Regions from separate parts of the Actinomadura sp. NPDC048021 genome, predicted to be linked through region 1. Evidence: predicted binding sites of a transcription regulator. Region 1 holds the regulator's gene; each other region holds the start of a gene.
What was found. The regulator HrcA, encoded in region 1, represses chaperone genes, less so after heat shock. The targets are predictions, from matches to a motif close to TTGGCACTCTCNNNNNGAGAGTGCCAA.

Region 1 (9,820 bases):
ACGGCCGGGGCGATCACGCCGACGAGGAACTGGCCCACGTACGCCATCAGCGACCACGTCCTCTCGTCGTCGGTGACGGGTCCGAAGTCGCCGGGCATCTGGGCGGTGTTGCTCCCGCCCTGGAAATCGTTCCCGCCCTGAGGCGGCTGCTGCTGCCAGCCCATGCCGCCCTGGGGTTGCTGCGGCTGCTGCCAGGCGTTTCCGGGCTGCTGCCAGGGGGCCTGCTGCTGCTGCCACTGGGGCTGCTGTCCCTGGCCGGGCGACGGGGGGTGCCCGTAGGCCATGGCGGACGTCCTCTCCGGTTCGCTATGAGAGCTATTGGCGAAGTGTATGACTCCTTGGACGTGCGTGAAGTTCGCCCAGGTTCCCGCGAACGGGCGGGCCGTGGCCGATTCGTGCCACGGGCCCGCCCGGGGGACGTCCGGGGACGCCCGGTGCGGTGTCAGGGACGCCAGAGGACGGCGGACGGGGCCGCCTGCGTGAGCGTGACCGAGCCCTTCCACGCGACCGACGAGGGCTGCGGCAGGAACGAGCCGTCCAGGAAGAACCCGCGGTTGATGGACGTCACGGTGGCCGGCGCGCCGTTGTCCCCGGTTCCGGTGGGACGGCGGAGGGCCTCGATGCTCGCGAGGCCGGAGACCGCGGTCCCCTCCGGCAGCTCGACGGTGGTGGCGACGGCGCCGTCACGGTCGATCGACCAGGTCGGCTCGTCGTGGTCGGAGCGGTAGAGCCGGGACGGGTCGGCCTTCAGGCGCACCCCGAGCGCGACGCCCGGGACCGACCCCGACCCGGTCGCGGCGCCCGTCGTCTTGGCGAACTCCACGAACAGGTACGTCCGCTGGTCGCCGACCTCGCGCGTCGCCGGATCGGACGGGTTCTCGATCTTCTTCTCGCGGACCATCTCCTGCGCGGCGATCCGGTAGGTCCACGGCTCGCGGTCCATGACGGCCTCGCGGGCCCGGCCGTCCGGGCGCGTGCCGCCGGCGTCGAGCAGGAAGCGCAGCGGCGGGTCCGGCGAGATCACGTCGCACATGTTGTTGTTCTGGGTGCAGGTCTGCAGGACGGGATGGTCGCCTTCGTAGCGGCCCGTGAACTTCAGGGTCAGGTGCATCGGCGCCTGGTAGACGGCGGTGCCGTCCACGCGCCGGCCGGACGCGTCGACCTCGACCCGGTAGATCCACTCGATGTCGGTCGTCCGGCCCCAGCGGGCCATCAGCGCGGGCGTGTCGGTGCCGCCGTCCTCGTTGCTCCACACCACCGAGTACTCGATGATCTTGTGGCCGGGGACGGCGGCGGGACGGGTCTCGTGCCACGCGAGAAGGGGGGTGTCGGTGGTCGCGTTCTGGTAGGGGTCGCCGAACGGCCAGCCGGTCCGCCCGACGACGACGGGCGCGTGGCGCAGGGCGAGCGCCTCCGCCTCCGGCATGCCGACCGCGGGCCGCCGGAGGGTGACGCGCCGTGCGGCGGGCGCGCTGCCCTTGGCGAACCGCAGTGTCACCTTGTGGCGCCCCTTCCCGACGTGCCCGAGCCCGAGGCTGCGGGGGACCGGGTCGGACGAGGGGACGACGAGGTCGGTCACATGGCGCCCGTCGACGGCGATCGACACGACGGCCGACTCGGCGCCCCGGTGAGCCCAGGAGACGCCGGGGGCGGACGCGGTGAAGGAGATCACCGCCTCCCCGTCCCGGCGGGCGGTGAACGGCAGCGACCGGGCGGGGCCGCCGCGGTGGACGTTGATCGTGCCGGGCGGTCCGGCGGCGTGGGCGGGGGCGGTGAGGGCGAGGGGAGCGCCGGCGAGGGCTGCGCCGGTCACGGCGAGCACTGCATGGCGCGCGCGGCTTCTCATGATCGGGGAACCTAGGCGGCCGCGGTTGCGTTCGGGTGACGGCGAGGTCCCCCGTGGGTGACGGCTCCGTGTGCGCCGGCGAGTCGCGCGGGTCAGGAACCGGCCCACAGCGGCGACAGCCCCGCGGGCACCCCCAGGGACACGCCGGTGAACCGCTCCGCCTCGTCCGCCCCGTCGGGCGCGTGGAGGGTGAGCCCGCAGGCCGCCAGGTGGACCGAGCGGCCGCGCCGGGCGATCTCGTGGCCGAGCTCCCGCAGCAGCGCGACGACGTCGCCGGCGGGCTCGTCGAGCAGGTCGACGCCGTCGAGCCGGAACCGCATCTCGGGGTTGCCGCTCCAGCCGGACGTCCGCGTCCCGCAGATCTGCGCGAGCCGCTCGACGCCGTCGTCGCCCCGCCCGGTGGACAGCGCCAGCGTCCCGCGCCCCACCCGGACGCTGCGGTGCCCGGCCCACCCGCACAGGAACGACGACTTCGGCGGGAGGGTGCCGCACCGCTCGGCGATCGCGGCGAGGGTCGTCCAGGCGTCCGCGGCGCGGGTGGAGAACAGCAGGCTCGCGTCCGGCAGCAGCGCCCCGCGCCCCGGCTCCAGCGTGACCACGAACGGCGGCACGCGGCCGGGGAACCGCGCCGGATCGGCCTCCCGGAGGGTGACGATGCCCTCCCACTCGACGGGCTCGGCCACCGCGAACCAGGTCACCGCGGCCTCGGCGCCGAACTCGCGGAACGTCGCGTCGGTCAGCCGCTCGGCGACCGCCTCCCGCAGGCCGTCGGCCGTCTCGGCGAGCCGGCGGCGCCACCACGCCGGTTCCGGGTCGGAGCGGCCGCGCGGGGACCAGCGCGTCCCCGCGCCGGCGAAGTCCGAGCGCCGCTCGGCGCCCGCGTCGTCCACCAGCACCCAGTGCCAGCCGTCCGGCTCGCCGCGCAGCAGCACCCGGGCGGGAACGCGTCCCCGGCCGGTCGCACCCTCATTTCGCATCCCGACGACCTTATCCGTATTCGTTGCGGCTCCTCAGGCGGTCGGCGACGCAAGTCGCGCCGGTCGGCCGCGACACGGCGGCGGCTGCTTGGCATGGGCGCCGATGGCGGTACGGTCGGACGGGTACGGCGCCTTGATCAACCGAACCCGGCCGACCTCGCGGAGGCAGCGTGACCCACCCCGACCAGGTTCTGCGTTCCGAGAAGGAGCGGGAGACGGTGAACGGCGCCGTGCGCGCGCTGCGTTCGGCCGCCCCCGCGGGCTGGCAGCGGCTCGACTTCGAGTTCCGCGCGACGGTCGGCATCGACAGCGCCTCCTTCGAGGTCGAGGGCCCGGGCGGCGGGCGCCGCACGGCCCTGCCCCCGGGCCAGGCCGTCGGGAAGATGGACGAGCTGCGCCGCGTCATGTACCGGGCCGACAAGGGCGCCTGGTTCACCGCGCGCCTCCAGGTCGAGCGCTCCGGCCACTTCAGCGCCGAGTTCGACTACGACGGCGAGCCCGACTTCACCCCGCCGCTGGCCCCGTCCGCGTACGTCCAGGACCTCGACCGCTTCCCCCGCGCGGCCGAGCACGTCCCCGACTGGCTCCGCGACAAGCTCGGGGACGCCTGACCGCCCGGTCGAAGCAGGCGGCGGAGCGGGGCAGACTGGACAGGTGCCCTCGACGCTCCCTGACGGAGATCCCGTGCCGGCCGACGGTGCGCTGCCCGGCGCTGCCCTGGACGGCCTCGGAAAGCGCCCGTTCGCCTTCTACGTGCACGTGCCCTTCTGCGTGACCCGGTGCGGGTACTGCGACTTCAACACCTACACGGCGACGGAGCTCGGCCCAGGGGCGAGCCGCGACTCCTACGCCGACACCGCGATCCGCGAGGTCCGCATGGCCCGGCGAGTGCTCGGCGACGTGGACCTTCCCGTGGAGACCGTCTTCGTGGGCGGCGGCACGCCGACCCTTCTCCCGCCGGACGACCTGGGCCGCGTCCTTTCCGCCATCGACGCCGAGTTCGGGCTCGCCCCGGGCGCGGAGGTCACCACCGAGGCCAATCCGGAGTCGGTGGACGAGGCGTACGTCGCCGGACTCCGCGAAGCCGGCTTCACGCGCGTCTCCTACGGCATGCAGAGCGCGCGCGAGCACGTCCTGGCCGTCCTGGAACGCGCGCACACGCCCGGACGCGTCCCGCAGGTCGTCGAGTGGACGCGCAAGGCGGGTTTCGAGCACATCAACCTCGACCTCATCTACGGGACGCCAGGGGAGACCGACGACGACTGGAGGGGCTCCCTGGAGGCGGCCCTGGCGGCGGAGCCCGACCACGTGTCCGCCTACGCGCTCATCGTCGAGGAGGGCACCCGCCTGGCGGCGCAGGTGCGGCGCGGCGAACTGACCGCCCCCGACGACGACGCCATGGCCGACCGCTACCTGATCGCCGACGAGCTGCTCAGCGGCAACGGCCTGCACTGGTACGAGATCTCCAACTGGGCCGCCGACCCGCGCGCCGCATGCCGGCACAACATGCTCTACTGGACGGGCGCCGACTGGTGGGGCGTCGGCCCGGGCGCCCACAGCCACGTCGGCGGCACCCGCTGGTGGAACGTCAAGCACCCCGCCGCCTACGCCGCCCGCCTCGCCGAGGGCACCACGCCCGCCCACGCCAGGGAGATCCTCACCGACGAGGACCGGCACATCGAACGCGTCATGCTCGAACTGCGCCTCGCCCAGGGCTGCCCCGCCCACCTCCTGGACGACGGCGCCGCCCGCAGAGCGATAGCCGACGGCCTGGTCGAGCCCGCCCCCTACGAGCAGGGCCGAGCCGTCCTCACCCTCAAGGGCCGCCTTCTGGCCGACGCCGTGGTCCGGGCCCTCACCTGACCTCCTCCAGGGGCCCTGGGCTAGGCGGTCACGAAGTCGATGAGTTCCTCCACGCGGCCGAGGAGGGCGGGCTCCAGGTCGGTGTAGGCGTTCACGGAGCCGAGGATGCGTTTCCAGGCGGCGCCCGTGTCGTCGCCCCAGCCGAGTTCGGCGATCACGCCCTCCTTCCAGGGGACGCCGCGGGGGATGCGGGGCCAGGCGCGGATGCCGACGGACGCGGGCTTGACGGCCTCCCAGATGTCGATGAAGGGGTGGCCGGTCACGAGGACGTGCGGCGAGGTGACCCGGGCGGCGATCCGCGACTCCTTGGACCCGTCCACGAGGTGGTCGACCAGGACGCCGAGGCGCCGTCCCTCCTCGGGGGCGAACTCCTCGACGATGGCGGGCAGGTCGTCCACGCCTTCGAGGTACTCGACGACGACGCCCTCGACGCGCAGGTCGTGGCCCCAGATCTTCTCGACCAGCTCGGCGTCGTGGAGGCCCTCCACGTAGATGCGGCTCTCCTTGGCGACCTGCGCCCGCAGGCCCCGGACGGCGATCGACCCGGAGGCCGACCGCGCCGGGCCCGCGGGCGCGGCGGAGGGCCGGACGAGGGTGACCGGTTTCCCGTCGATGAGGAACCCGGACCTGGTCAGCGGGAAGACCCGGCGCTTGCCGAACCGGTCCTCCAGGGTGACGCCGAACTTGTCGCAGCCGACCACGGCGCCGCAGAATCCGCTGTCGGGATCCTCGGCGACCAGGCCGGGCTCGGCGGGGACCTCCGGGATCTGGCCTTTGCGGGGCCGCCGCCAGTCGCCGCCCAGCACGTCGTTTCCGTAGTTCTTACTCCGCACAGATCCGCACATTAACCGGGCGGGACGCCCGTGCGGCGCCGCCCCGCGTTCTTCGGCGTGGCGGCGGTTTCCGGGCCGGATAGGATCACGCAGCCATGCGGAGAGTGCGGGGGCGCTCCAGTCGAGCCGTCCGGGCCGTAGACTTGGCACTCGAAAGCAAGGAGTGCCAGTGGCACGGACCGGCCGGACGAAGGAGGTGACATCGTGCTGGACGACCGGAAACTAGCGGTCCTGCGCGCCATCGTCGAGGACTACGTCTCCACCAACGAGCCGGTGGGATCCAAGGCGCTGGCCGACCGGCACAACCTCGGGGTGTCGCCCGCGACCATCCGCAACGACATGGCGGTGCTGGAGGAGCAGGGCTACATCGCCCAGCCCCACACCAGCGCCGGGCGCGTCCCCACCGACAAGGGCTACCGGCTGTTCGTCGACCGGCTGTCCACGATCAAGCCGCTGTCGGTCGCCGAGCGCCGCGCGATCGAGACGTTCCTGTCGGGGGCCTACGACCTCGACGACGTCGTCGGCCGGACGGTGCGGCTGCTCGCGCAGCTGACCCGGCAGGTCGCGGTGGTGCAGTACCCGTCGCTGACCCGCTCGGCGGTCCGGCACGTGGAGCTGGTCCCGGTGGCGGAGGGGCGGCTGCTGCTCGTCCTGATCACCAACACCGGCCGGGTCGAGCAGCGGGTCATCGAGACCGGGCAGATCTCCGAGGAATCGATCGGCCACCTGCGGGCGTTGCTCAACACGTGCCTGGACGGGCTCGGCTTCGGCGAGGTCCCGGCGGCCGTGGCGGACCTGCCCGACAAGGTGGGCCCGGACGAGCGGCCGGTGGCGGCGGCGGTCCTGTCGGTCCTGCTGGAGACGCTCGTCGAGAAGCACGAGGAGAAGATCGTTTTCGCCGGGGCGGCCAACCTCGCCGCCGTGGACTTCTCGCAGAGCCTGCGGGAGGTGCTGGTGGCGCTGGAGGAGCAGGTGGTCCTCATGCGGCTGCTCGGCGAGACCGGCGACTCCTCTACAGTTACGGTGCGGATCGGCACCGAGAACCCCGACCTGGGGCTCAAGTCGACCTCGGTCGTCGCCGCCGACTACGGGGTGGGCGACCTCACTCTGGCCCGGCTGGGAGTGCTCGGGCCGACACGCATGGATTACCCCAGCACGATGGGAGCGGTACGGGCAGTGGCACGCTACGTGGGACAGATCCTGGCGGGGTCGTAAGTGGCGAACGACTACTACGCGACCCTGGGCGTCCGGCGGGACGCCAGCGCCGACGAGGTCAAGAAGGCCTACCGCCGGCTCGCGCGGGAACTCCACCCGGACGTCAACCCGGATCCGGAGACCCAGGAGCGGTTCAAGGAGATCACCCAGGCCTACGAGGTGCTCTCCGACCCCAAGAAGCGCGAGATGTACGACCTCGGCGCGGACCCGTTCGCGTCCGCGGGCGGGGCCGGGGCCGGCGGGTTCGGCGGCGCCGGGTTCCCGTTCAGCGACATCATGGACGCCTTCTTCGGCACCGCGACCTCGCGGGGCCCGCGGTCGCGCGCGCGGCGCGGCCGCAACGCGACGCTGCGGGTCGAGCTCGACCTCGCCGAGACCGCGTTCGGCACCACCCGCGAGCTGTCCATCGACACGGCGGTCGCCTGCACGACCTGCGAGGGGTCGGGCTGCGCGCCCGGCACCCACCCGGAGACGTGCGAGACGTGCCACGGCCGCGGCGAGGTGCAGCAGGTCCAGCGCTCGTTCCTCGGCCAGGTCATGACGGCCCGGCCGTGCCCGGCGTGCGGCGGCTTCGGCTCGGTGATCCGCAACCCGTGCACCGAGTGCTCCGGCGACGGCCGGGTCCGCACCCGGCGCACCGTCAAGGTCAAGATCCCGGCCGGCGTGGAGAACGGCATCCACATCCAGCTCGCCGGCGAGGGCGAGATCGGCCCGGGCGGCGGCCCGCCCGGCGACCTGTTCCTGGAGATCGTGGAGAAGCCGCACCCGATCTACGAGCGGGAGGGCGACGACCTGCACTGCACGGTCGAGATCCCGATGACGGCGGCGGCGCTCGGGACCAGCGTCACGATCGAGACGCTGGACGCCGCCGAGAGCGTCGACATCAAGCCCGGAACGCAGTCGGGCCAGGTCATCACGCTCTACAACCGTGGCGTCCGGCACCTCAACGAGAGCGGCCGCGGCGATCTGATGATCCACGTCAACGTGGAGACGCCGAACAGGCTCGACGAGGAGCAGGAGGAGCTGCTGCGGCGGCTCGCGGTGCTGCGCGGCGAGGAGCGCCCGCCCGGCAGGTTCGCCCCCGGGCAGCGCGGCGTGTTCTCCCGTCTCAAGGACGTCTTCAACCAGCACTGAAGCGCGGTGGCGGCGGCCTACGAGGAAGGCCGCCGCGGCGATTGAGGAGCAGGGTGGCAGCGATGAGCGACGCCCGCCGGAGCCCCGGTTCTCCCGGACGGCTCGGATGAGCCCGCCGGTCTTTCTCGCCGGAACCGCCGAGCTGGAACGCGACCGCGTCCTGCTCGACGGGCCCGAGGGCCGGCACGCGGCGGCCGTGCGGCGGCTGCGGCCGGGGGAGCGGGTCGACCTGACCGACGGCGAGGGCCTGCTGGCCGAATGCGTCGTCACCGCGGCCGACCGGGCGTCCCTCACGCTGGACGTGCTGGCCCGGCACCGGGAGCCCCCGCCCGCGCCCCGCCTCGTGGTCGTCCAGGCCCTCCCGAAGGGCGACCGGGGCGAGCTCGCGGTCGAGACCATGACCGAGGTCGGCGTCGACGAGATCGTCCCGTGGTCGGCGTCCCGGTGCGTCACCCGCTGGCGCCCGGAGCGGCGCGACAAGGCCCTCGGACGCTGGCGCGCGACCGCCCGCGAGGCCGGCAAGCAGGCGCGGCGCGGCCGCCTGCCCGAGGTGGCGGAGCTGGAGTCCACCGAGGACGTCGCCGAGCGGATCGCCGGCGCGTCCCTCGCCCTGGTCCTGCACGAGGAGGCCGCGGCGCCGCTGAGCGCCGTGGAGCCGCCCGAGCGGGGCGACATCGTCCTCGTGGTCGGCCCCGAGGGCGGGATCAGCGAGGACGAGCTGGAGCGCTTCGCCGCGGCGGGCGGGCGTCCGGCTCGGCTCGGCCCGACCGTCCTGCGCACCTCGACCGCGGGAGTCGCGGCGGCCAGCGTGCTGCTGGCCGCCACCGGCCGCTGGTAGCGCCGGCGGGCGCCGTCACGGGGTGGTGGCGGGGTTCTGCTCGGTCGTCACCGCGGGCTCGCTCGTCTCGGACGGCGTCGGCTGCTCGGTGGGCTTGCTCGGCGGCGGGGGCGTCGTGGACGTGGGCGGGGCCGGCGTCGTGGGGGGCGCCTGCGTCGGGGTCTCGCTCGGGCACGGCGTGGTCGCCTGCGTCGGCGTGGCGGTCGAGCCGGCCGAGGCGCCCGGCGAGGGGATGCGGCACGACGACAGCCCCGGCGAGGAACTGGTGCTCGGCGTCTGCGGGGTGCTCGGCTCTCCCGACGTGCTGGCGCCCGGCGAGGACGGGACGGGGAACTCGGGGTCGATCCCCGGGCCGGTGCGGTCCCCGGCGGTGTCGTCGCCCCCGTCGCCGGACGGGCTGTTGCTGCCGACCGACTGCTGGATCATGTCGATCGTCTGCGGCGCCGTCACGCCCAGCGCGGCGATCAGCACGGCCGCGGCCACGGCGAGGAGGGGGCGCGCCCAGTTCACGGTGAACCGGTCGAACCCGAAGCGCGCCGGGCCGAACCGTCCGAGGCCGGTCCGGCGGCGCCGGCCGTCGGCGATACGGGCCTGGATGCGCTCCAGGCCGTCGCCCGCGGGATTGACCGAGTCCGCCTCCGCGTGCAGGGCGCGGCGGAGGATCTCGCCGTGCTCGTCGTGGGGGTCGGTGGTCATGAGAACTGCTCCAGGACGTTGCGTAGCGCGGTCATGCCGCGCGCCGTATGACTCTTCACGGCGCCGCGGGAGATGCCCATCGCGTTGGCGATCTCCGCTTCGGACAGATCGGCGTAGTAGCGAAGGACGAGCGCCTCCCGCTGGCGGGCGGGGAGCCGGGAGAGCGCGTCGATCACCGCCGAGCGCTCCAGCTCTCCGATGGCGCCGGCTTCCGCGCTCGGCGCGTCGGGCAGGCCCTTGGGGGCGTACTTCTCGACGACGGCGCGGTGCCGGAGCACCGATCGCGACCGGTTGACCACCGACTGGCGCAGGTACGACAGGGCCTTGTCCGGGTCGCGCAGCCGGCGCCAGCCGCCGTGCATCGCGACGAACGCGTCCTGCACGACCTCCTCGGCCGTCCCTGCGTCCCGGACGAGCA
Region 2 (9,820 bases), on a different contig from region 1:
CGCCGCGATCGTCCGATCTTCATCTTCGGCTGTCCTCGCTCGGGCACGACGCTGCTGCGCCTGATGCTCCACTCGCACGCCCGCATCGCGATCCCGGCGGAGACCCGGTTCGTCCTGCCCGCCTATGCGGCGAGGTGCGACTACGGTGACCTCCGGGACAGCAAGAACAGGCGGATGCTCGCGGAGTGGATCGTCGGAGAACGCGCCACCAAGGTGCGGGCGCTCGGCATGGACGCCGATGGGCTCGTGGAGGAGATCGCCGACGGGCCTCCGACGCTCGGCTCGGCGGTCGGCATCGTCTTCCGCGCCTACGCCCGCCTGCACGGCAAACCGCGCTGGGGCGACAAGCGCCCGAGCTACTCCCAGCACGTCGGCACGCTGTTGCGGATGTTTCCCGACGCCCAGTTCGTCCATCTTGTCCGGGACGGCCGGGACTGCGTCGCGTCGCTGATGGAGATGCCCTGGTTCGACGCCGACATCCACCACGCCGTCTCCGCCTGGCGGGAGACGATCGACCGCGGCCGCCGGCTCGCCGAGCGCCTCGGCCCCGACTCCTACTACGAGCTGCAGTACGAGCGGCTCGTCGCCGACCCCGCCGACGAGCTGACCCGGCTCTGCGGCTTCCTCGGCGAGGACTTCGACCCCGAGATGACCCACCCGGAGGGGCTGGCGAAGCGGATCGTCCCGTCCACCAGGAAGTGGCAAGGCCGGACCCGCGACGCCGTCACGACCGACCGCGTCGGATCATGGGCCGAGCGCCTCGACGCGTGGGAGATCAGCCTGGCCGAGGCCGCGTTCGGCGAGCGGCTCGCCGAGTACGGCTACGAGCCGAGCGGCCTGCCGAAGCCGTCCGCGGCCCTGCTCGCCCGCTTCACCCGCACCGCCACCCACCGGCGCATGGCGCAGAGCAAGGCCGCGCTGCGCGAGCGGTGGAGGCAGCACCACGAGCCGAACCCCGTCGAGTGCCTCCTCACCGCCGAGCAGTCCGCCGGCAGCGCCCCCTGACCGGACCCGCGGCGTGTTGCCCTGACGCCCGCAGAGCAGCACGCCGCTCCCTTTCCGCGGGGAGCTAGTCCAGCGCGGCGAGCTGGTCGGCGAACCAGCGCTGCGGGGGCAGGGCGGTCGCGGCGTCGGCGAGGCGGGCGCAGCGTTCGGCCCGCCGGGCGCGCGGCATCAGGAGGGCCTGGCGCAGGGCCTCGGCCGTCTGCGAGACGTCGTAGGGATTGACCACCAGCGCGTCCTCGGACAGCTCCGCCGCCGCGCCCGCCTCTCGCGACAGCACGAGCGCGCAGCCGTGCCGCGACAGGACGGGCCCTTCCTTGGCGACCAGGTTCATCCCGTCCCGGATCGGGTTGACGAGCAGGACGTCGGCCAGGCCGTAGGCGGCGAGGGAACGCGGGTAGTCGTCGTTCACCTGGAGGATCAGCGGGTCCCAGTCAGCGGTGCCGAACTCGTCGGTGATCTGCCCGGCCATGCGCTGGACGGCCGCGGTGTACTCCCGGTACTCGGGCAGGTCGTAGCGGGACGGGTAGGCGAACGCGAGGTGCACGACGCGTCCGCGCCACTCGGGATGGTTGACGAGCATCTCCCGGTACGCGGCGAGCCCGCGCACGATGTTCTTGGACAGCTCCGTCCGGTCGATCCGCACGATGAGCCGGCGGTCGCCCACCTGCTCGCGCAGCGCGCGGGCCCTCTCGACGACGTCCGGTTCGGCGGCGCGCCTGCGCAGCGCCGCCCCGTCCACGCCGAGACCGTGCACGCCCACGCGCGTGGTGTGGCCCGAGCAGGAGACGGTGCGGGCCACGCGGTCGACGCGCGCGCCAGGCAGCAGCTCGCAGCAGTCGAGGAAGGCCGACGCCCACCGCTCCGTGAGGAAGCCGGCGTGGTCGGCGCCCAGGATGCCGAGAAGGACTCGCGCGCCGATGTCGTCCGGGAGCAGCCGGAAGTACTCCGGCGGCGCCCAGGGCGTGTGGGAGAAGTGCACGATCTTCAGGTCGGGGCGCCGGTCGCGCAGCATCCGCGGAGCCAGCGACAGGTGGTAGTCCTGGATCGCCGCCTTCGCGCCCTGGGCGGCGTCGCGTGCGAGGGCGTCCGCGAAGGCCGCGTTGTACGCCTCGTAGGACTGCCAGTCCCGCCGGGCGCGGGCGTCGAAGTGCGGGCTGCGCGGCGTGTCGTACAACAGGTGGTGGACGAACCACAGCGTCGAGTTGGCGACGCCGTTGTAGGCGCGGTCGAACGTGGCCGCCGGGATGTCGAGCATGCGCACCGCCGCCCCGCCGGTCTCGTACCCGGCGAGGTCGAGGCGGCCGTCCGGGGAACGGCGCGACGCCGTGCGGTCGGCCTCGCCGAGGCTCGCGCACACCCAGAGCACGTCCGCTCCCGTCGAGGACGGCTCCCGCGCCGACTCGGCCGGACGCGGCGGGCCGGGGTCGCGCGGGGCGCCCGTCACGGCGGCGAGGCCCGACACGAGACCGCCGCCCCCGCGCCGCATGGTGAGCCCGCCGTCGTCCGACAGCGAGAACGACACCGGACCCCGGTTCGAGGCCACCAGCACTTGGCTCATACGGGAAGGGTCTCAGTTGCGGCCGAGGCGCATCAAAGTGACCCGCGAGGTGGCCGGCATCGCCCGCCCTTGTGTCCGTTCCGCCCGATTAGTCATCCGCCCAGGGGGTATCCGGCGGCAATGAGCAAGTCCGAGACGACGAAAACCGTGCTCGTCGCCGGTGCCGCGAACCTCATCCTCGCGATCACGAAGCTGTTCGCCGGCCTGCTGGCCGGGTCCAGCGCCATGCTCGCGGAGAGCGCGCACTCGGTGGCGGACACCCTCAATCAGGGCTTCCTCTACACCTCGCTCCGGCGCAGCGAGCGGCCCCCCGACCGGCGCCACCCCTTCGGATACGGCAACGAGCGGTACGTGTGGTCGCTGCTCGCCGCGTTCGGCATCTTCGTGGCCGGCGCCGGATTCTCGATCTTCGAGGGCATCCTGACCATGACCGGTCACGGCGGCGGCGGGACGACGGTGTGGCTCGCCTACGCCGTCCTCGGCCTCGGCGCGGTGCTGGAGGGGACGTCCTGGATCCGCGCCTTCTACCAGGCCAAGAAGGAGACGCGCGACAGCGACCGCGACCTGGTCGAGCATGTCCGCAAGTCGCCCGACGTGACGTTCAAGACCGCGCTGTTCGAGGACACCGCGGCGATGATCGGCCTCGCGCTCGCCGCCGGCGGCCTCGCGATGCGCCAGATCACCGGGTCGGAGTTCTGGGACGGGCTCGCGTCCGTCCTCATCGGGATCCTCCTGGTCGTCCTCGCCTTCTCGATCGGCCGGGAGAGCATGGGCCTGCTCATCGGCCAGGCGGCCGACCCCGCCGAGCAGCGCGAGATCCGCGCCGAGATCTGCGGCGCGCCCGGCGTGACCGGCGTGGACGAACTGCTCACCATGCACTTCGGCCCCGAGCAGATCCTCGTCGCCGCGAAGGTGCACTTCTCCGACGACATCAGCGCCGACGAGGCCGAGGACGTCGCCGGCGAGATCGACCGGCGGCTCCGCGAGCGCGTCCCGACCGTCCGGCACGTGTTCCTCGACCCGACCCAACGGGTGATCAAGACACCCGCCGGGTAACGTCTCAATCGCTGGACCCGCCTGTCTGGCATCCGGTCAGTTCATGTAAAGTCACGCATACGAGTTCAAAGCTCGTAGATCGACAACTTCATAACGCTCATCCAGAGGGGTGGAGGGACCGGCCCTGCGAAGCCCCGGCAACCACCTGGCTGCGGCGCGTCGCGATCCTGCGAGGCCGGCCGGGAGATGGTGCCAACTCCGGCCTGCGACCAAGGTGGCGCAGGGAAGATGGGGAGAAAGGCCTCGCCCTCATGGCACTCACGCCTGCCACAGACCTCGGACCGGCTACCGCTCTCGTCTGCCGCGAATGCGGCTCGTCCCGCGACCTCGGGCCCTACTACGCCTGTGAAGAGTGTTTCGGCCCCCTGGAGATCGCCTACGACTTCGACGGCGTCACCCGGGAGTCCATCGAGTCCGGGCCGCGCAACATCTGGCGCTACCGCGGGCTGCTGCCCGTCCCGTCCAACGTCGCCGACACCCCGAACACCGAGCCGGGCCTGACCCGCCTCGTCCGCGCCGACAACCTCGCGGAGAGCCTCGGCCTGCAGAGCCTGTGGGTGAAGGACGACAGCGGCAACCCGACCCACTCGTTCAAGGACCGCGTCGTGGCCGTGGCGCTCGCCGCCGCCCGCGAGCTGGGGTTCAAGGTGCTGGCCTGCCCGTCCACCGGGAACCTCGCCAACGCCGTCGCCGCCGCGGCGGCCCGCGCCGGGATCCGCAGCGCGGTGTTCGTCCCGTCGAACCTGGAGTCCCAGAAGATCATCACGACGGCCGTGTACGGCGGGACGTTCGTGACGGTCGACGGCAACTACGACGACGTCAACCGGCTCGCGTCCGAGATCGCGGGCGAGCAGGACGACTGGGCGTTCGTCAACGTCAACGTCCGCCCCTACTACGCCGAGGGCTCCAAGACGCTCGGCTACGAGATCGCCGAGCAGCTCGGCTGGCGGCTGCCCGACCAGGTCGTCGTGCCGGTCGCGTCCGGCTCCCAGCTCACCAAGATCGACAAGGCGTTCCAGGAGCTCATCAAGCTGGGCCTGGTGGAGGAGAAGCCGTACCGCGTCTTCGGCGCCCAGGCCTCCGGGTGCGACCCGGTCGCCGCCGCGTTCAAGGCGGGCCACGACGTCGTCCGCCCGGTGAAGCCCGACACGATCGCCAAGTCCCTCGCCATCGGCAACCCGGCCGACGGCCCCTACGTCCTGGACGTGGCCCGCCGCACCGGCGGCGCCGTCGAGGACGTCACCGACGAGCAGGTCGTCGAGGGGATCCGGCTCCTGGCCCGCACCGAGGGGATCTTCGGTGAGACGGCCGGCGGCGTCACCGTCGCGACCCTGCGCAAGCTCATCGAGGCCGGTGCCCTCGACCCGGGCGCCGAGACCGTGATCATCAACTCCGGGGACGGCCTGAAGACCCTGGACGCCGTCGCCCCGGTCGTCGCGCCGTCGGCGAACATCGCCCCGTCCCTGGAGGCGTTCCGCGCCGCGGGCCTCGCCTGAGAACGAAGGAGCAGCATGAGCAGCGTGTCCGTCCGTATCCCGACGATCCTGCGGACCTACACCGGTGGCGAGTCCGAGGTGAAGGCCGAGGGCGCGACCCTGCGCGCGGTCGTCGCCGACCTCGAGGCCAGCTACTCCGGCATCTCCGCCCGCATCCTGGACGGCGCGGGCAAGATCCGCCGTTTCGTGAACGTCTACGTCGGGGACGAGGACGTCCGTTTCGCCGAGGGACTCGACACCCCGACGCCCGAGGGCGCCCAGATCTCCATCATCCCCGCGGTGGCGGGCGGCTGACGTCCGTCTCGTCCGCGAGGCCCCGGCACGTCCACCGTGCCGGGGCTTTTCCTTTCACATCTGGCCGATTCCCCCTTCTCCGGAACGCGATTGCCCGGTGGATGCTGGATTGGGCAACTGTTCTTCCCGTCCGGCCAAACGCGCATGGAACAAGTTTTAGCGAGCGCCAGTTTCGCGACTTGATCTTGGTCACCGCCTCTCCGTCACTTGGGTTTCTCGCTGGCCGCGTCCTGGAAGATTGAACCCGGAGTGGCGCTCCCTGGGGCGCCGAACGGCATACGAGAGTGAGGAAAGGCATGAAGCGCATTTTGCGCACGATGGCCGTGACCGGCATAACGATGGGAGCGGCCGTCCTCGCGGCTCCCTCGGCCATGGCCGACATCAACTTCTACGCGGTGGAGAAGGCGTACGTGGGGCACAACGGGCCCTCGTACATCAGTGAGAAGGGTCCGGGCGATCTGATCTACACCGACATCACCAAGTCGCCCAAGGCCGCGCCGGTGATCGGGAACAAGCCGGTGAAGACCGGTGACATCACCACGAAGCTCCACGGCGGGAAGCACAACACGGCCGTCACCGGCGTCGAGGGCTCCGAGCAGGAGGCCACCAAGGTCGCGCTCGCCAAGGCGGCCGAGCACCAGGCCGCCGAGCAGCAGGCGGCTCCTCAGCAGGCCGCCCCGCAGCAGGAGTCGCTGCAGGCCGCGCCGGAGCAGGGCGCCGAGCAGGCCGCTCCGCAGCAGGAGGCTGCTCCGCAGCAGGAGGCGCAGCAGGCGGCTCCGCAGCAGGGTGAGCAGCAGGCCGCCCCGCAGCAGAACGCCGAGCAGGCCGCTCCGCAGCAGGACGCGCAGCAGGCCGCTCAGCAGCAGGGCGAGCAGCAGGCGGCTCCGCAGCAGGAGGCGGAGCAGGCTGCTCCGCAGCAGGACGCGCAGCAGGCCGCGCCGGAGCAGGGTGCCGAGCAGGCCGCCCCGCAGCAGGAGGCCCAGCAGGCCGCGCCGGAGCAGCAGGCCGACGCCAACGCTCCGCAGGCCGGACAGCGGCTGGCCACCACGGGGGACCGCCCCGGGCCGGTGCACGTCCACGCGGCCGAGAAGGCGATCGTCGGCCAGAACGGCGACGTCGCCAACATCGAGAACGGCTCGGGCGACGCGATCTTCACGAACCTCAGCGGATCGCCCCGCTCGAACGTCTACGCCGGCAACAGCGCGACGATGACCGGGCCCATCACCAGCCACATCCACGGCGGGAAGCACAACACCGTGATCAACGCGGTCGAGGGCCCCGAGCAGGAGTCCACCAAGCGGTGAACCGCGGTTCCTAGCAGGACACCGAAGCACCACGGCCGCTCCGGCCCGGTCACGCATCGACGCCGGAGCGGCCGCCCAATGTCCGGACCCGTTTGCGGCGGCCCTTTGCCCGGGACCGAAAGAACATCCTCACCATTCGCCATACTCCATGAAAGCGGCCCTAACGGGCCGTGGTGATTCCCGGTGCACCGGGCCGCCGCAAACGTCGTCGCACCGACAGAACAGGCACCAATGGTCCGTGACGAAAAAATCCGCGGCAAAACAGCGGCGCGGGCCGCCGCCGGTGCAATGGCACGCGGAACGGGTGGCCGCTACGGCACCCCCTCTCAGGCGAGGTGCCGGTCCGCGCGGCGTGCGCGGTCGCCGGGTCGAACAGCCGCAGGGTCAGCCCGGAGAAGCCCGGTAGGGGACTCGATCTCGTCGAAGCCGGCGGCGCCGTCGGAGTGGCGGATGGCGCGACCGAGGGTGATCCCGCCCGTGCGCGCAGCCGGACGGCCGGCGTCTGAACGACCGGCGCTCCCCGCGCTCGGACGGCACCTGCTCAAGGCAGAACGAAAGCGTTACGGGGAAGTGAGTCGCTCATGGCGGGACGATGGTTCGGCTGCTCTTCGGAGGGACGCCGCCTGGTGGCCGTCAGCGCTAAAGCGACCCTCCGGTGCAGGTCAGAGCGCTTCCGAGCGGGTCGGCGCGACGCGTGCGGCGGTGATGTGTGGCGCTTGCACTCGGCAGGGTAGAGTGCTAAACAAGCATTGGCACTCTGATGTGGAGAGTGACAACTTCACACAGTCATGGGTCGGGGCGATGAGGCCTCAGGCCGGCGGCGGAATGGAAGTCGTCGGCGGGGCCGTCCGTCGCGGGCGTCGGCTCGATCCGTCTAAGCCACCTTGTTCCGGGAGGACTGGAGCCTATGGCTGCAAAGATGATCGCGTTCGACGAGGAGGCCCGCCGCGGTCTCGAGCGCGGCATGAACCAGCTCGCCGACGCCGTGAAGGTGACCCTTGGTCCCAAGGGCCGCAACGTCGTGCTGGAGAAGAAGTGGGGCGCTCCCACGATCACCAACGACGGTGTGTCGATCGCCAAGGAGATCGAGCTCGAGGACCCGTGGGAGAAGATCGGCGCGGAGCTCGTCAAGGAAGTAGCGAAGAAGACCGACGACGTCGCGGGTGACGGCACCACCACCGCCACCGTGCTGGCCCAGGCGCTGGTGCGCGAGGGTCTGCGCAACGTGGCCGCCGGCGCGAACCCGATGTCGCTCAAGCGCGGCATCGAGGCCGCCGTCGAGCGGGTGAGCGAGGAGCTGTCCAAGCTCGCCAAGGACGTGGAGACCAAGGAGCAGATCGCCTCCACGGCGTCCATCTCCGCAGGCGACCCGCAGATCGGCGAGATGATCGCCGAGGCGATGGACAAGGTCGGCAAGGAAGGCGTCATCACGGTCGAGGAGAGCCAGACCTTCGGTCTGGAGCTCGAGCTGACCGAGGGGATGCGCTTCGACAAGGGCTACATCTCGCACTACTTCGTGACCGACCCCGAGCGGATGGAGGCAGTCCTCGAGGACCCGTACATTCTGATCGTTCAGGGCAAGGCGTCGGCCAACAAGGACCTGCTGCCCGTCCTCGAGGGCGTCATGCAGTCCGGCAAGCCGCTGCTGATCATCGCGGAGGACGTCGAGGGCGAGGCCCTGGCCACCCTGGTCGTCAACAAGATCCGCGGCATCTTCAAGTCCGTGGCCGTGAAGGCGCCGGGCTTCGGCGACCGCCGCAAGGCCATGCTGGGCGACATCGCCACGCTGACCGGCGGCCAGGTCATCAGCGAGGACGTGGGTCTCAAGCTGGAGAACACCACGACCGAGATGCTGGGCCGCGCCCGCAAGGTCGTCATCACCAAGGACGAGACCACCATCGTGGACGGCGCCGGTGACGCCAACGAGATCGCGGGCCGGGTCAACCAGATCCGCACCGAGATCGACAACACCGACTCCGACTACGACCGCGAGAAGCTCCAGGAGCGCCTGGCCAAGCTCGCGGGCGGTGTCGCGGTCATCAAGGCCGGCGCCGCGACGGAGGTCGAGCTCAAGGAGCGCAAGCACCGCATCGAGGACGCCGTCCGCAACGCGAAGGCCGCGGTCGAGGAGGGCATCGTCCCCGGCGGCGGCGTGGCGCTGCTGCAGGCCGGCACCAAGGCGTTCGACAAGCTGGAGCTGGCGGGCGACGAGGCCACCGGTGCGAACATCGTCAAGCGCGCTCTCGAGGAGCCGCTGAAGCAGATCGCCGTCAACGCCGGCCTCGAGGGCGGCGTCGTGGTGGAGCGGGTCCGCAACCTGACCCCGGGCGAGGGCCTGAACGCCGCCACCGGCGAGTACGTCAACATGTTCGAGTCGGGGATCCTCGACCCGGCCAAGGTGACCCGGTCCGCGCTGCAGAACGCCTCGTCGATCGCCGCGCTGTTCCTCACCACCGAGGCCGTCATCGCCGAGAAGCCCGAGAAGAACCCGGCCCCGGCGGGCGGCATGCCCGACGCCGGCGGCATGGACTTCTGAGCGAGTCCGCGGTTCGCACTTCCGAGTGCATGTGAAAGGGGCGGTTCCTTCGGGAACCGCCCCTTTCCGCGTCCGCGAGGGCCGGTGCGGGTCGAAGCCCTGGTTCGGGCAGGACGACGCTCTGTGGAAGCCCGTAGGGGCTCGGAGATGTCCGTGGGGATGCTCAGGGGACGCCGGGCCGAAAGAAGAATGTTTCTCGGACGGGCACCCCGGGCCACGGCGGTGCAGGTCAGTGAGCCGGGCGCGGGCGCGGCGATTCCGCCGGGCGGAGACGGGCGCGCAAAGTGCTTCCCCTGCGGGCCCGGCGCTTGGCAGGATCGCCGGTTGGAGGGCGTGCCGCCGAGGACGCGGGCGCAGGCGAAGTGAACAGTGAGGCGGTCGCCGATGCGGCCGACGAGGCAGGAGAACACGTGAGCGAAGTGTTCAGCTCCCCGGTGCTCAGGGTCGAACAGCCTCGCAGGGGACCGTTGGCCAAGTCGCGGTACAAGGTGCTGGACGAAGGCGGGACCGTCCTCGCCATCGCGGCGCCGACCGACGACAAGGGCAACGCCGCGGTCATGCGCGGCCTGTT
Region 3 (9,820 bases), on a different contig from region 1:
CAGCAGAGCGGCGCGGCCGGTTCCATGGCGATCTTCGGGGGCGGTGATCCGAGCACGGCGCTGCGCTCGACGGCGGACGTGACGCTCATGGCGAGGTCGCAGCAGGCGCTCGTGGACCGTGCCGACGAGCTGCAGGACCGGCGGCAGCGGCTCGCCTCCACGGCGCAGGAGCTGCAGTCGCGCAACGCGGTCGAGCAGACCCGCCTCCAGCAGGAGGTGGAGGGGTTGAAGAACCGGTCGGCGCAGTTGACCAAGCAGCTCAACGCGATGCTCGACAAGCTGGCGGTGACGCGGCAGAAGCGGCTCGAACTCGGGTGCGACAAGTCCCTGGCGAGGGATGCGAGGAAGTTCCCCAACGGGCTCATCCCGTCGAAGTACCTGTGCCCTCTGCCGCAGAAGAACGGGCACATGCTGCGGGCGGACGCGGCGCTCGCCTTCTACAAGCTGAACGAGGCGTACAAGCGCAGTTTCGGGCGCGACATGTGCGTGACGGACGCCTACCGCAGCCTGGCGGACCAGCACCGTGTCTACGCGCAGCGGCCCGGCTTCGCGGCCGTTCCCGGGACGAGCAACCACGGCAAGGGGCAGGCGCTCGACCTGTGCGGTGGTGTGCAGAGCTCGGGTTCCGTCCAGTTCAACTGGATGGAGGCCCACGCCGGGAAGTACGGATGGATCCACCCGGCCTGGGCCTACAGCAACCCGTTCGAGCCCTGGCACTGGGAGTTCGGGACGGAGAACGGATGAGCCGGGCCGCCCGGCGTCAGCGGGGGGACGGCACCTCGTCGGCGGGGACGACCTCCGCCGTGCAGTAGCGGCAGCGGCGCGCCTTCACCGGGATGTCGCTGAGGCACTGCGGGCACTCGCGCTCGGTGGCCTCCTTGCCGCGGTCCATCCGCTCGATCAGCTTGGTCGTCGGGAGCACGACCAGGAAGTAGACGATCAGGGCCGTGATGAAGAACGCGATCGCCGATGTCACGAAGACCCCGTAGGGGAACGTGGTGCCGTCGATGCTGACGGCCAGGCGCGTGTAGTCGGGCTTGCCGCCGAGAAGGGCGATCAGCGGGGTGATGAAGGAGTTCGCGAAGTCCTTCACGAGCCCGGCGAACGCCGCTCCGACGACGAACGCCACCGCGAGTTCGACAAGGTTCCCGCGGAAGAGGAACTTCTTGAATCCGCTCATGTCGGCTCCAGGGGTTGTGGGGGTCGCGCCCCCGGCTGGCGGGGCGCGTGAAACGGCTACGGATCGTAATGAAGTCATGCCTGATTCGCCAAGTCGACCCCTCTCACCTGCGCGGGGTCAGGGGGCGGTGATCGTCAGGGCGAGGGGGCCGGCGGCGCCGGCCAGGGCGACGGCCTGGGGGCGGTCGGTCGCCAGGACGACCAGGGCGCCCTCCTCGGGGCCGTTCTCGTCCGGGGGCGGGATCGCTATGACCGGCACTTCTGACACCACCACGCGGGCGGCGGGCCAGCGGGGGCGCGGGCCGTTCGCGGGGGCGCCCTCGGACGGGACGGTCAGGACGTCCACGCGGTCGCCGGGGCGGACGAGGCGGGCGGCGCCCGCGTCGGCCAGGCGGACCGGTGCGGCGACCGTGCCGGGGCCGTAGCCGCGCAGGAGCCCGGCGCCGACGACGCGGGCGTCGGTGAGGGGTTCGCCGCGGCGCATGGGGCCGGCGAGGACGCGGCCGGCGCCGCCCGCGCGGAGCGCGCCCGCCGGGACGGCGGACGGCGGCAGGTCGAGGGGGCGGAGGTCGGCCGGGGCGAGGGGCGTTCCGGCGGGCAGATCGCGGGCGGCGCCGAGGACGCGGACGGACGCCGGCGGGCCGGGGCGCAGCGCCGGCAGCGCCAGGCCCGCGGCGGCCGCGGCGAACAGCGCCGCCAGCGGCCGCCGCAGGCGGGATAAGCGGGGGCTCACGGCAGTTCCAGGGGGAGCTTGATGCCGTCGAGGGCGGTGGCGCAGGCGCAGGTGCGCTCGGCGGGCAGCGCCTTGACGACGTCGGCGACGACGCCGCGGAGCCGGTCGATGTTCTCGCCGAAGACACGCAGGACCTCGTCCATCGTGACGCCCTCGCCCTCCTCGATGCCCGCGTCGAGGTCGGTCACCAGGCAGAGCGAGGTGTAGCAGAGCGCCAGCTCGCGGGCGAGGACGGCCTCCGGGTGGCCGGTCATCCCGATCAGCGTCCACCCCTGCGAGGCGAACCACCGGGACTCGGCCCGGGTCGAGAAGCGGGGGCCCTCGATGACGACGAGCGTGCCGCGGTCGACCGGGGGCCATCCCGAGGCCCGCGCGGACTCGACGGCGGCGCGGCGGCCGGTCGGGCAGTACGGGTCGGAGAACGAGACGTGGACGGCGGCGCCGTGCTCGTAGTAGGTCTGGTCGCGCCCCGACGTCCGGTCGGCGAGCTGGTCGGGGACGGCCAGGGTGCCGGGCCCGAGGTCGGGGGTGAGGGAGCCGACCGCGCACGGCGCCAGCACCTGGCGGACGCCGAGGGACCGCAGCGCCCACAGGTTGGCCCGGTAGGGGATCTTGTGCGGGGGGAAGCGGTGGTCGCGGCCGTGCCGGGGGACGAAGGCGACGCGGCGGCCCGCCAGCTCGCCGATCGCGATGGGGTCGCTGGGCGGGCCGTAGGGGGTGTCGACCCGCACCTCCTCGATGTCGTCGAGGAACGAGTAGAAGCCGGAGCCGCCGATGACCCCGATCTCGGCGACGGGCTGGGACGCGGAAGCCTGAGTGGACATGCCGCCGACCCTAGCCACCCGGCCGCCGTCCCCGGCAGGCCGTCCGCCGATTGTGGATAACTCAGCCGCCGCGCGACGAAGGGCCCGGCCGAAGCCGGGCCCTTGCGCGTTCCCCGGGACGTCAGCCGACCGGGTCCAGGACCTTGCTCTCGGGGGCGGGCGCCTCCTTGGCGAGCCGTCCCGGCGTCCAGATCCGGCGCCCGATGTCGTAGGACAGGGCGGGCAGCAGCAGCGACCGGACGACGAGGGTGTCGAGCAGGACGCCGAACGCCACCGCGAAGCCCATCTCGACCATGAACACCAGCGGCAGCGTGACCATGGACGCGAACGTGGCCGCGAGGACGAGCCCGGCCGAGGTGATCACACCGCCGGTGACGGTGAGGCCCCGCTGGATGCCGCGCCGCGTGCCGAGGGCCTGCGACTCCTCCCGGACGCGGTGCATCAGGAAGATGTTGTAGTCGACCCCCAGCGCGACCAGGAAGATGAAGGCCAGCAGCGGGAAGCCGGAGTCGGTCCCCTCGAACCCGAAGACGTGCTCGAAGACGACCGCGCAGGCGCCGAGCGAGGCGAGGAACGACAGCACCACGGTGCCCATCATCAGCAGCGGCGCGACGACGGCGCGCAGCAATGCGATGAGGATGAGCAGCACCACGGCCAGCACGATCGGGATGATGACCTTGTTGTCGCGGGTGGAGGCGCGCTTGATGTCCAGGTACGTCGCGGTCGTCCCGCCGACCTTGGCGTCCGCGGACGGGACGGCGTGCACCGCGGTCCGCAGCCGGTCGATGGTCGCGCGGGCGGCCGGGCTGTCGGCGGCGTCCTTCAGCGTCGCCTCGTACCTGACCAGGCCGCCCGTGGTGACGGGGGCGCCGACTTCGGCGACGCCCGGCGTCCCGCGCACGGCCTCGGCGATCCGGTCGGAGGCCGGGGCCTTGCCGATCACGAGGGCGGGGGAGCCCGACCCGGCGGCGTAGTGCCGCGCGACGGCCTCCGAGCCCTTCACCGAGTCGGGCTTGCCGGTGAACTGGCCGGCGTCCGACAGGCCGTCCGCCTTGAGCGAGCCCAGCCCGAGCGTGAGGACGATGAGGCCGAGCATGGTCACGGCCCAGAGCGCGCGCGGGCGCTTGCCCACGATCCCCGCGACGCGGCTCCAGACGCCGTGCTCGGCCTCGTACGCCTCGGGCTTGAGGTACTTGGCGTCGTAGCGGGGGATCAGCGGCCAGAACAGCCAGCGGCCGCAGATCACCAGGAGGGCGGGCAGGAGGGTCGTCATGGCGGCGAGCGCGGTGAGGACGCCCGCGGCGGCCACGGGGCCCATGCCGGCGGTGGAGTTCATGTCGGCGAGCAGCAGGCACAGCAGGCCGACGGCCACGGTGGCGGCGGAGGCGATGACGGCGGGCGCGGCGCGGTGCAGGGCGTACGCCATGGCCTCGTGCCGGTCCTCGTGCCGGTGCAGTTCCTCCCTGTAGCGGGCGACGAGCAGCAAGGCGTAGTCGGTGGCGACGCCGAAGACGAGGACGGTGAGGATGCCGGCGCTCTGGCCGTTGACGGTGAGGTCCGCGTACTTGGCGAGCAGGTAGACGGTCGACTGGGCGAGCCCCAGGGCGAAGACGGCGCTCAGCACGGGGACGAACCACAGGACGGGGCTGCGGTAGATGAACAGCAGCAGGACGATGACGACGAGACCGGCGGCCATGAGCAGGAAGCCGTCCAGGCTCTGGAAGACCTCGAACTGGTCGGCGCCGCCGCCGGCGGGGCCGGTGACGTGCGAGGCCAGTCCGGGCGGCCCGCGCTCGGCGAGTTCGCGCGCCTGGTCGACGGCGGCGGTGAGGTCCTCGTCCGTGAGGGGCACGAGGGTCTGCAGGGCCTTGCCGTCCTTGGACGGGAACGGCCCCTGCGCCTTCTGCGCTCCGGGCAGCTTCTGGAACGCGGCGACGTCGGACTCGGCCTTGGCCTTGTCGGCCGCGGTGATTCCGCCGGACCGCTCGTAGACGATGACGGCGAGCATCGTCTCGTCCTTGCGGAACCGGTCCTCCAGCTCCACGACCCGGGTGGACTCGGCCCCGGCGGGCAGCCAGGACGCGGCGTCGTTCTTCTCGACGTCGCCGAGCTTGCCGGCGAGGGGGCCGAGAGCGGCCAGCAGGACGACCCACAGGGCCAGGACGGCCCATTTGGTGCGCCTTCCGGCGATCAGTCCGGCCAGGCGGTGGGTCCGCGGCCTCGGGGGTGCCGGGCTAGGTGCGCTCATGGTTCCTCTCCTGTGTGCACCGGGCGAATCAAGATATGTCGCGTTAGCGGCAAGAGTCTCTCGTTGAGCGAGAGAAGTCAAGTAATAACTCGAAAATCGGAGGCGTCGCGGAACCGCTAGCCTCTCGACCCAAGAGTCTCTCTAAAAAAGAGCTAAGTCAAACCGTGCGACGGGGAGGCCTCGCAGGGCCGGAATCGCGGGGTCGCGGGGGTGCTCCCTGTCTTCTCCATGGTCGCGAAGGGCGGGGGGATGCGCCTCCGGCGTCAGTACCGACTTGAGGTACGTCGCCCGGCGCAAAGGAAAGCCGCCGCCTACCTCTGAAGGTGTAGGCGGCGGCTTCCGGACACGGCGAAGACCGGGGGATCCGGCCGGATCCCCCGGTGCGAGCGGAGATGCTTAGGAGGTCAGGCGACCTTTTCGGACGACGACTTGCCGGTCGACGAGGACGACGACGAGTCGGAGGACGACGTGGACGAACTCGTCTTGGCGGAGTCGCCCGAGGAGCCGCCCGAGTCGCCGGAGGAGCCGTTGGACGACCCGCTGGACGAGCCGTTCGACGAGGCCCCCGCGGTGGAGGGCGACTTGCCGGAGCCGCGGCTGTCGGTGCGGTAGAAGCCCGAGCCCTTGAAGATGATCCCCGCGGCGGAGAAGACCTTGCGGAGCCTGCCGGTGCACGCCGGGCACTCGGTCAGCGCGTCGTCGCTGAACTTCTGCACGACCTCTAGAGGCTCGCCGCACTCGGTGCAAACGTACTGATACGTCGGCACGGTTCCTCCTCGCTGACTCAGACCGGCGCTGGCCGGACTGGCACTCACTCTAGACGACTGCTAATGGTACCCATGCGTGGAACAGGATTCGCCCCCGGGATGTTCCCCGGCGGCGCGTCGCGCGCCAAGGGAGCGCCGTGGAGCCCCGCCGCCGCGGGGCCCCAGGTCACTGGCCCTTCTCGCCGAACCAGCCCGCCAGCCTGCCCTTGCGGCTGACCGCGCGGAGCCTGCGCTCGGTGGCCTCGCGCACCTCGGCGGTGGTCACGACCAGCAGGGTGTCGCCCGCCTGGAGGGGCGTGGTGGGCTCGGGCACGAAGCTCGCGCCGTCCCGCACGACGAGGGTGATGGACGCGCCGGGCGGCAGCCGCAGCTCGAAGATCTCCACGCCGCTCATCAGCGAGTCGCCGGGGATCCGCACCTCCAGCAGGTCGGCGTGCAGTTCCTCCAGGGGCGCGGCCTCGACGTCCAGCTCGCGGGTCTGCTCGTCGCTCCTGAGGCGGCACAGCCGCGAGGCCAGCGGCAGCGTCGGCCCCTGGAGCAGGGTGAACAGGACGACGATGTTGAACACGATCGCGAAGAGCCGGTCGGCGTGCTCCACCTCCGCGACCATCGGGATGGTGGCCAGGACGATCGGGACGGCGCCCCGCAGTCCCGCCCAGGACGCGAACACCTTCTCGCCCCACGACAGCCGGAACCCGATCGTGGAGAGCACGACCGACAGGGGACGGGCCACCAGCAGCAGGACGAAGCCGATGACGAGCGCCGGCAGGATCTGGCCGGGGAGGTCGCCGGGATCGGCCAGCAGGCCGAGCATCACGAACAGCCCGATCTGGGCGAGCCAGCCGACGCCCTCGGCGAAGCCCCGCGTGGCGGGCCGGTGCGGCAGCCGCGCGTTCCCGAGGACGAGGGCGCTGACGTAGACGGCGAGGAACCCGCTGGCGTGCATCAGTGAGGCGGCCCCGTAGGAGCCGATGGAAAGCGACAGCACGGCGATGGGGTAGAGGCCGGACGCGGGCAGCGCGACGCGGCGCAGCGCCTGGGCGCCCAGCCAGCCGATGGCGACGCCGACGATGCCGCCCGCGACCAGCTCGTAGACCATGACGCCGAGCAGTTCGGCCATGTTGGGGACGGCGGTGTGGGCGCTCAGCGTGACCACGATGATCACGACCGGGGCGTCGTTGAAGCCGGACTCGGCCTCCAGCAGGCCGGTCAGCCGGGACGGCAGGGGCAGCCGCCGCAGCACCGAGAACACCGCGGCCGCGTCGGTGGGGGCGAGCACGGCGGCCAGCAGGAACGCCGGGCGCCACTCCAGGCCGACGAGCCACATGGCGGCGAGCGCGACGACGACGATGCTGATCAGGGTGCCGAGGGTGGAGACGCTGAGCGCGGCCGGCACCGAGGGCCGCACGCGCCGCCAGCTGGTGGTGATTCCGCCCTCGGCGAGGATGAGCACGAGGGCGGCGAGGCCGAGCGTCTCGGCCAGTTCCGCGTTGTCGAACCGGATGTGGAGGGGGCCGGACTCGCCGATGAGAAGGCCGAGGCCCATGTACGCCAGCAGCGTGGGAAGGCCCGCCTGGTGCGACAGCCGGACCGCGATGATGGCGCTGAGTACGAGCGTGGCCCCGAGGAGTAGCCAGATGTCGAGGTGCACATCCCACCCTTCGGGGTCGTCAAAGTTGATCGTTTAGGAATCCTACAGATTCGCGGACGAATCGCATATTTACGATTGAGGGATGGCGTGTCCGGCGTGGCCGCTATCGCCGGTTGACCTGTGGTTTGATCCCGTTCACCACGTTCAGTACGTCTCGTCCCTGAACGGCCGCGGTGACGTTGTCGCGCACCATGCCCAGCAGGTTCAGCTGCGACTGGACGGACGCCCCCGCCGCGTGCGGCGAGAGCAGGACGTCCTCACGGGAACGCAGCGGATGCCCCTGCGGAAGCGGCTCCTGCTCGAACACGTCCAGGGCCGCCCCGGCCAGACGTCCCGACTCCAGCGCGGCGAGGACGGCGTCGTCCGGCGCGATGCCCCCGCGCGCCACGTTCACCAGCAGCGCCTTGTCCGGGAGCAGGGCGAGACGCTCCGGGCCGATCAGCCCCTTGGTCTCCTCGGTCAGCGGCAGGGCGATGACGAGGACGTCGGACATCGCCATGAGCTCGTCCAGCTCCCGGTACGTCGCCGCGGCCTGGGGACGCCGCCGCCTCGTCCAGTACGACACCGTGCAGCCCAGGGCCGCGAACAGCCGCGCGGCCTCGGCGCCGATCGCGCCGAACCCGACGATGCCGACCCGCTGCGTGTGGATCTCGCGCGGGCCGAGCGCCGCCATCTCCATCTGCGGCCATCCGCCCGCGCGGACGGCCCGGTCGCCCCTCGCGAGGTTGCGGCACAGCGCGAACGCCGCGCCGACCGCCCACTCGGCGACCCCGCGCGCGTTGAAGCCCGCCGCGTTCGCCACCGGCACGCCCGCGGCCGCCCACGCCGCGACGTCGATGCTGTCGGTCCCGACCGCGGGCATCTGGACGAACGACACCCGCGGCGCCGCCGCCGCGGCCTCGGCGTCCAGCGCCAGCCGGCCGGTGAAGTCGCCGATCACCACGTCGGCGCCGGCGAGCGCGGCGAGCAGGCCCGCCCGGTCTCTGGCCTGCGGGAACGCCACCTCGGCGGCGTCTCCCAGCGGCGCGAACAACCCTCGGACGATCTCGTCCGCGATCGGGGGCAGGGAAAGGATCCGCCACGGCGCCGTCATCTCTTACCTCCCGTCAGGCCGTGCCCGACCGCGTCCCCCGTCCGCGATCTCGGCCCTCTCACTCTACGAGCAGGGCGCCGCCGCCGAGCAGGTCAGCCCAGGCGGACCAGCCCCCGCGCCGGGGTCACCACGGCCCGGACGCGCTGGTCGTGCGGCTCGGCGGGCACGCTTTCCACCAGCTCGCCGTCGTACAGCAGCGCGGCGGTGAGGATCGCCGGGCCCACGCGCGCGAGCGCCCGGTCGTAGGAGCCGCCGCCGCGGCCGAGGCGCACGCCCGACCGGTCGACCGCCACCGCGGGCACCAGCACGACGTCCGCGCTGGCCACGGCGCCGGGGCCGCGCGGCGGCTCGGACGACTCCAGGCACCCGCGGGCCCCCGGGACGAGCGAGTCGGGCCCCTCGTAGGACGCCCAGTCGAGGTCGCCGTCCGGGAGCAGCCGGGGGACGAGCACGTACGTCCCGCGCTTCCACAGCGCGAACAGCAGGCTCCGCGTGTCCGGCTCGTCGCCTATGGAGACGTAGGCCGCGATCGTCCCGGCCATCTCCACCTCCGGGACCGACAGCAGCGCGTCCCGGATCGGGCGCGCCGCGCCGGAGCGCGTCTCGGGCGGCATCGCCGCACGTCGTGCGAGTAGTTCGGCCCGGAGGCCGGTCTTCGTGGCGGTGGGGTGCACGCTGTGGTCCTCGCGGATGGCTAGGGTCGTGTATATGGCCGACATTGCACCAGTGCTCAAAGCGGTCGTCCCGGCGGCCGGCCTCGGTACCCGATTCTTGCCCGCGACCAAGGCGACTCCCAAGGAAATGCTGCCCATCGTCGACAAACCGGCGATCCAGTATGTCGTCGAGGAGGCGGTCGACGCCGGGCTGTCCGACGTCCTCATGATCACCGGGCGCAGCAAACGGTCCATCGAGGACCACTTCGACCGAGCCTACGAGCTGGAGGAGGCGCTGCGCGCCAAGGGCGACGACGAGCGCCTGGAGGCCGTGCACGAGTCCAGCGACCTGGCGATCATGCACTACGTCCGGCAGGGCGAGCCGCGCGGCCTCGGGCACGCGGTGCACTGCGCCCGCCAGCACGTCGGCCGCGAGCCGTTCGCGGTGCTGCTCGGCGACGACATGATCGACGCCCGCGACAAGCTGCTGCAGCGGATGATCGAGGTGCGCGGCCAGTACGGCGGCAGCGTCATCGCGCTGATGGAGGTCGAGCCCGACCAGGTGTCGGCGTACGGGTGCGCGGCCATCGAGGCGACGGACGAGGACGACGTCGTCCGCATCTCCGACCTCGTGGAGAAGCCCGCCGCCGAGGAGGCCCCCAGCAACTGGAT

Region 2: the regulator HrcA is predicted to act here: its motif matches at 7,463-7,489, upstream of groL (chaperonin GroEL).
Region 3: the regulator HrcA is predicted to act here: its motif matches at 5,789-5,815, upstream of AB0C87_RS30805 (FmdB family zinc ribbon protein).

Annotation. Positions count from the first base shown of each region.
Region 1 covers NZ_JBEZJQ010000013.1:237,999-247,818, reverse strand. Annotated here, with positions in the region: gene AB0C87_RS23215 (DUF4870 domain-containing protein) at 1-284, opposite strand, end outside; gene AB0C87_RS23210 (hypothetical protein) at 443-1,846, opposite strand; gene AB0C87_RS23205 (hypothetical protein) at 1,939-2,823, opposite strand; gene AB0C87_RS23200 (hypothetical protein) at 2,994-3,434, shown strand; gene hemW (radical SAM family heme chaperone HemW) at 3,478-4,686, shown strand; gene AB0C87_RS23190 (DUF3097 domain-containing protein) at 4,707-5,519, opposite strand; gene hrcA (heat-inducible transcriptional repressor HrcA) at 5,724-6,734, shown strand; gene dnaJ (molecular chaperone DnaJ) at 6,735-7,868, shown strand; gene AB0C87_RS23175 (16S rRNA (uracil(1498)-N(3))-methyltransferase) at 7,975-8,706, shown strand; gene AB0C87_RS23170 (hypothetical protein) at 8,722-9,402, opposite strand; gene AB0C87_RS23165 (SigE family RNA polymerase sigma factor) at 9,399-9,820, opposite strand, start outside.
Region 2 covers NZ_JBEZJQ010000045.1:1,391-11,210, reverse strand. Annotated here, with positions in the region: gene AB0C87_RS41335 (sulfotransferase) at 1-1,005, shown strand, start outside; gene AB0C87_RS41330 (trehalose-6-phosphate synthase) at 1,070-2,563, opposite strand; gene AB0C87_RS41325 (cation diffusion facilitator family transporter) at 2,684-3,619, shown strand; SAM riboswitch class I at 3,714-3,854, shown strand; gene thrC (threonine synthase) at 3,871-5,115, shown strand; gene AB0C87_RS41315 (MoaD/ThiS family protein) at 5,131-5,409, shown strand; gene AB0C87_RS41310 (hypothetical protein) at 5,706-6,713, shown strand; gene groL (chaperonin GroEL) at 7,621-9,249, shown strand; gene AB0C87_RS41300 (phospholipid scramblase-related protein) at 9,660-9,820, shown strand, end outside.
Region 3 covers NZ_JBEZJQ010000022.1:85,538-95,357, forward strand. Annotated here, with positions in the region: gene AB0C87_RS30780 (D-alanyl-D-alanine carboxypeptidase family protein) at 1-744, shown strand, start outside; gene AB0C87_RS30785 (MscL family protein) at 761-1,180, opposite strand; gene cpaB (Flp pilus assembly protein CpaB) at 1,298-1,912, opposite strand; gene AB0C87_RS30795 (S-methyl-5'-thioadenosine phosphorylase) at 1,909-2,736, opposite strand; gene AB0C87_RS30800 (MMPL family transporter) at 2,858-4,984, opposite strand; gene AB0C87_RS30805 (FmdB family zinc ribbon protein) at 5,389-5,751, opposite strand; gene AB0C87_RS30810 (potassium/proton antiporter) at 5,918-7,402, opposite strand; gene AB0C87_RS30815 (NAD(P)-dependent oxidoreductase) at 7,506-8,495, opposite strand; gene AB0C87_RS30820 (5-formyltetrahydrofolate cyclo-ligase) at 8,588-9,169, opposite strand; gene galU (UTP--glucose-1-phosphate uridylyltransferase GalU) at 9,204-9,820, shown strand, end outside.